One region of the Periweissella cryptocerci genome, then DNA from elsewhere that is predicted to be linked to it. Evidence: predicted binding sites of a transcription regulator. Region 1 holds the regulator's gene; the other holds the start of a gene.
The links. Region 1 encodes LexA, which represses DNA repair genes until DNA is damaged. Its sites were predicted from a motif close to CNAACANNTGTTNG; they were not measured.
Positions count from the first base shown of each region.

Region 1 (3,193 bases):
GAACCGGCAACGCAAAACATCCCAGCATTTTGTTGCACAAAATACTGAATCTAATCCTAACGCGATTAGATTAGCCTTGCAGGCTGGATGTCTGTCTTGGGCAATTCGGGATAGCTGGCAGTCTAATGGCTAAAGCCAAAAGACTGCTCACATTTGTAGCTACGCTGGACAAATAAGGCCCGGTCGGCTCTACCCTCAGCGACAAACCCGACACGTGGTGTCACGTCCCATTTCGGTGTAAAGCCTGCCGGCCACAAAGTGATTTTCAGTCACTCCGCTAGATAAGTGTGGAATTATTGATTACTGCTAAACTTGCAGCGACAAGGATTAGGGCATATTACTAGTCAGACTGCCTACTCAAATTAACGAAGAGGCTGGACTTTAGCTCGCACCGTGATGGCATAATCAGTAACGGGTTTGGTTACTGATTATGGATTTGTGAAGATGGTTACCGCGTTAGCGAACCAAGCTTCGCAAACATTTGAAGACCGCACTGTGGCTTCAAATGCTTGTCTTCCATCACGGTGTCCAGACTGGTTCCAGCCTCGTAGTGGGAATCGAACTGAGACACATATCCAAATCCCGCGCTAGAATAAATAGTAAATCACTTAGCGCACCACGCTGGAAACTATAGAAGCAACATTTAAAAAGAAGAGGAAAAATTTATGAGTACACACGCAGTTACGATTGTGACGCAATCGATGGTTGGCAATGAACCAGAACCGTTTTTTGATGTCATTACTTTTTTGGCAGATTTAGATGAAACACAGGCTGAAGACGTGGCTTACTTGCGGGAATTAGCCGAAAAGACACAACTTAGTCCAGCGTATGAAGAAGACGGGCAAAAAGTGTATGATGTTGTTGGCAAAGTGATTGATGTTTATGAATTAATTGATGAAATTACCTTTACGGGGAACCCAGAAGTTAATAGTCGCCAAATTTTGCCAGCTAAGCCAATGAACCTCGAACAATTTATCGAGACTTACTACAGCGATTACGTACTTGAGGACGCTGAAAGCTAACGTGTTCGTAATTTTAGAACGAGTATTAGCTGTTTATGCAAAAAATATCGAACAAATAACGAACGTTCGTTTGAAATGTTCTTCACTATTCGGTATACTATAAATAATAGATGAACTGAAAACAGTGAAAGAGGTGATCGCATGGTACGCGGCGAAAGCAAACAAATGGAAGTGCTTCGATTTATTTATGAGAAGCAATCACAAAAAGGTTATCCGCCAACAGTCCGTGAAATTGGTGAAGCGGTCGGCTTATCATCAACATCAACGGTCCATGGCCATATTGACCGCCTACAAAAAAAGGGTTACTTAAAAAAGGATCCAACAAAACCCCGGGCGATTGAAATCACACCACCAGGCCTTGAAATGCTTGGGGTTTCAGCAACGCCAGGTAAGATTCCGGTCTTAGGGGTCGTTACGGCAGGGGAACCAATCTTGGCCGTTGAAGAACGGACGAATGAGTTCTTTCCATTGCCTAGTGATTTAGAAGCGTATGATGGCGATTTATTCATGCTCAACGTGCGGGGAACATCAATGATTAATATTGGTATTCTCGATGGTGATAAGGTCATCGTCCGTAAGCAAGATCATGCTGATAATGGTGATATTGTGGTCGCAATGACCGACACGGATGAAGCAACTGTTAAGCGCTTCTTCAAGGAAAGTGATCACTTCCGCTTACAACCGGAAAACGACACGATGGCGCCAATTATTTTGACGGATGTCACGGTTTTAGGTAAAGTGGTTGGCTTATACCGGAATTCAGTCTATTAATAACAATAGGAGGTCCTGACTTTGGAAGCAGAAAAGTTACGCCAACGAATTAACGAATTAGGTGCAAAACGTAAAAAAGAAGGCTTAACTGAAGGTGAAGAACTGGAACGGCAAGCATTGCGTGAAGAGTTTTTGGAAAACTTTCGGAAGTCTTTCCGTTCACAAGTTGAAATGATGCAAGTCTTCGACGATAACGGCAAAGAAGTTACCCCTGAAAAAGTACGTGAAATTCAACGAAAGAAAGGGCTACGGGACGATTAGCCCTTTTTTTCTGTGTTAGAATAAAGTAAACTAGAATATGAACTTTAAAATGTAGGAGAAAAGACATGAATACAGCGCTCGCAATCGTATTAATTGTCGTTGCTTTGATTGTCGGTTTAGTTGCTGGCTTCTTCATTGCTCGTAAGTATATGGAAACTTACTTGAAGAAGAACCCACCAATTTCCGAAGACATGATTCGCTCAATGATGATTTCAATGGGTCAAACACCTTCACAAAAGCGTTTGAACCAAGTTATGGCATCTATGCGTAACAACAAGTAAGATAAATAAAAAAGCCACGACGCTAAGTCATGGCTTTTTATTTATAATATGCGTGTGGTTAACATGGTACGTAACCAGTTATTCTTCGGGGATTTTCGCTTTTTCGGGGTGTTGGTCAACGTAAACGAAATCCGGATTCAGCTCTTTATCCAAGGCGTCAAAGGCGGTTTGCATTTGAGCTCCGATTTCTTCGACGCGCGCTTCCGTTAATTTGTCACGGCGATCGATGTAAATGGGATCACCAAAGTTCAACTCAACGTTGTTACGCTTGAACAGGCCGCCAAATGTCAAAGGTCCTTGATAGACAATGGGCACGATTGGTTTGCCAGATAATTTCGCAATCATCATGGCACCAGACTTGATGTCGTTACTGTGACGCGAACCACTAGGGAAGATAATCAAGCCGAGATCGCCGCTTTTCAAGTTCTTGACGGGAGTTTTAATCACTGATGGACCAGGATTAGCTCGGTCAACGGGGAAGGCATTAGCGCCAACGAGAATCCATTTTAGGATGGGGTTCTTGAATAATTCGATTTTAGCCATGAAACTAAATTTCAATGGAGCCGCGGCTAACGCAAAGTAAATTGGATCCCACCAAGTCCGGTGTGGACCGGCTAAGATATAAGTACCTTCGGGTAATTTATCGTAGTTGCGAATTTGAGGTTTTCCATTGATAATATATAACAGGGCGCGAGCAAAACCGCGCAAAAATGAATAAAGCATATTCACACTCCTTTTTAAAAGTAATTCATATTTAACGTTAAGTATGCAAAATTTCAGGTAGTAAAGCAAGTAAGGAATAATATCAGATGGCAGAAATTAAATTAAATGCGGACGAACGGATTGATCAATTATATA
Region 1 covers NZ_CP037940.1:464,218-467,410, reverse strand. The annotation lists gene EQG49_RS02100 (hypothetical protein) at 666-1,022, shown strand; gene lexA (transcriptional repressor LexA) at 1,164-1,793, shown strand; gene EQG49_RS02090 (DUF896 domain-containing protein) at 1,815-2,054, shown strand; gene EQG49_RS02085 (YneF family protein) at 2,120-2,335, shown strand; gene EQG49_RS02080 (lysophospholipid acyltransferase family protein) at 2,414-3,058, opposite strand; gene EQG49_RS02075 (tRNA1(Val) (adenine(37)-N6)-methyltransferase) at 3,145-3,193, shown strand, end outside.

Region 2 (3,193 bases), 1.2 Mb from region 1:
CTTGCACCAGCGATAATCCATTGCAAATCCCCATATGGTTCATCGTTTGGATGGTGATCTATCTTGATTGTTTCAACACCGTAATCGAAGCGACGGTCATCAATTCGCGGTGCGTTGGCAGTATCGGTAATAATGACGAGCGCGTCATCGTACGCTTCATCAGGAATTTCATCCATTTGGGCAATCCATGCCAAACCAGGCACTGTTTTCCCGACGGTATAAACTTTCTTATCTGGGAAAGAATTACGGATTACTTCAGCTAAACCAACTTGTGAACCAAAAGCATCAGGATCTGGTCGTTGGTGGCGATGAATGATAATCGTATCGTATTCTTGGATTTTAGCAATTATTTGTTCTTGCACGGTCATGCGATTTCTCTTTTCTATAATACGGTTCTCTGCTACTTAAATTCCAAACACTTAGGAATCAATAGTAACCAATGAGCACACTAAGCAATTAGTATACCCTATTTTACGCTACTTCGGGCGTTTCAATGGGAATTTTGCGCTAGTTTTCAAGATTTCTATCATTTCGTTCAAAAAGTGGTAAGCTAATATTTTCAAATTCAAGGGGTGCGAGGGTCGTCATTGTCACCCCTAGTAATCGAATTGGCTTTTCAATGCCCCCAATTTCTTCAAATATTCCTTGCGCTGCGAATAAAATTTGCGCCACATCAACGGGATAGAAATCAGTCTGTGTCACCCGTTTAGTTACGGTTTCAAAATCACTATAGCGGACTTTCACCACGAGTGTTTTACCATGTCGTTGATGGCGTTTTAAACTTGCCACTAGTTTTTCCACAATGATTTTAAATTCGGTATCCACCGCTTGTTGGGTAGCTAATTCGTGATTAAACGTTTCTTCCTTACCAATTGACTTGCGTTCACGTTGCCATTCGACAGGTCGATCATCACTCCCACGAACACGTCGATACAATTGGTAGCCTAACTTACCAAATTTTTGCATCAACTCACTTTCTGAGCGTTTCAATAAATCAGCCCCAGTCATAATCCCTAACTCGTGCATTATTGGCACGGTCTTTTTACCAACGCCACGAAAATCTTCAATCGGTAGCTGACTTAAAAACGCCACCGCATCACCAGGTAGGACAAATGTTGCTCCCGCTGGTTTATTATATTCCGAAGCTAACTTTGCGATAAACTTGTTATAACTCACCCCAGTTGAACTAGTTAGGTGCAGTTTTGCCCAGATTTCTTGCTGTAACTCATGCGCTAATTCCACGGCACTCTCGATGTGTTTCTTATTCTCAGTCACATCCAAGTACGCTTCATCAAAAGCAATCGGTTCGACAATATCCGTATATTCATGAAAAATTTCATGAACTTGGGCCGAGGCTTCCCGATACTTATCAAAGTTTGGCGTTAAAAAAATACCATTTGGTGCGAGCTTTTTTGCCTCAGCTGAACTCATGGCTGAGTGTACGCCAAGTTCACGGGCAACATAATTGGCCGTCGCCACGACCCCTCGTCCACCGGTTAGTTTGGGATCCCGTGCTAAAATCAACGGCTTATCTCTGAGACTTGGATCATCACGCATTTCAATTTGCGCATAAAATGCATCCATATCAACATGAATAATCTTCCGGCTTGTATCAATATGTAAAGGAATTTCCATCTAAGTTCGCCCTTCAATTCAGATATTTATGTATTGTTTGGCTCAGCTAGCCAAGAATCTGAAAAAAGCGACTCCATTAGTTGCCTTAATCATGCTTAATAATTTTAACGCATTTAACCCATTTTTAAAACACTTGTTCGGTTTTTATCTAACCATCGTGTTGCTTTAAAGCCGACGCTGCGATGCAACACGACATAAATGTTCTATTTATTCTAGCGCAGGATTGTCGTTTCTGTACTCTTCAATCATCGAATTACTCAGGTTATATTGTCACTGTATTTTCCATACTACTGAGGTCTGTGAATGGTAATTGTATTCACTAGTTGGAGCATTATACCTAACTAACGGAGTGCCGGTAAATTACTTGGCGGGCGTAGCCTTTACACTGCGACTGGGGGAATATGTGTGCAGCACATATTTCCGCTGAGGATAAGATGAGGAGTCTTAGGAATTTATTCCTTAGACTCCCAGCTTATCCGAACTTCTCAAGACCGCACTTTGGCTTGGGAGGCTGCTTCTAGCGTGGTGCGCCAAGTAATTTACCGGCACGTAGTGGCCAGGTCTATTCAATCCCACGTCATACGAAATAGAGCCGTGGTGCTTTGAAGCCAACACAAAATAAAAAGGACCACAAACATTAAGTTTGTAATCCTTTAATTATGCTTACTTGTTGTCTTCACCACTAGCGATATCGCTAGTAGCGTCTGTGTCGACGTCAGTGATTTCGGCATCAACTTCAACTGGTTCGTCAGTTGTTGCAGCTTCTACTGATGATTCAGCAGGTACAACGCGAGCTACACCGTCAAGGTCGAAGGTGAAATAAACACCATCAGCGTCAAGTACAAAGGTCTTGTCGGCCTTATTTACTGATTCAACGACACCGTGCATGCGACCAATTGTCACTACGCGCGCGCCTGGTTGCATGTTGTCGACCATTTGTGTGCGGGCATCACGTTGCTTCTTTTGTGAGCGGTTCATCATGAAGAACATTCCACCAAACAAGACGACCATAATAATAATTTGCATTGTACCCATAGTTGTTAGTACTCCTTTTTCAGCTGTATTGCATTACCAGCATTTTTCTATAACTAATATTGTACCGTAAAAACCGCGCCATGTCGTGATATTCACAGGAAATTCACAATTTAAGTCAAGCGAAACGGCTTGAATTGGACATTTTTAGAAATTTCGCGCATTTACTTGATCAAAGCCATATTGGGCAAAGACCATTTCACGGAATTCTAGGACTTGGTCATTGGCAATCGCCGTCCGTAAATCTTCCATCATTTTCAACAAGAAGTACAAATTATGATATGACGCCAAGTTTTGCCCATGCAATTCATTTGCGTTAAACAAATGCCGTAAGTACGCACGGGTATAGTTTTGGCACACATAGCAATCACATTCATCGTCGATTGGCCGGAAATCAGCCTTATACTTACCGTTCTTAACAACTAAGCGACCATGGTGGGTCATCAAAGTTCCTTTACGCGCAATCCGCGTTGGCAAAACACAGTCAAACATATCAATCCCACGCATGGCACCATCAATCAAGGAA
Region 2 covers NZ_CP037940.1:2,300,538-2,303,730, reverse strand. The annotation lists gene EQG49_RS10080 (DHH family phosphoesterase) at 1-368, opposite strand, end outside; gene dinB (DNA polymerase IV) at 508-1,635, opposite strand; gene yajC (preprotein translocase subunit YajC) at 2,299-2,661, opposite strand; gene tgt (tRNA guanosine(34) transglycosylase Tgt) at 2,815-3,193, opposite strand, start outside.
Region 2: dinB (DNA polymerase IV) is a predicted target of LexA. The motif match lies at 1,762-1,775, and genes of this name have one in related genera.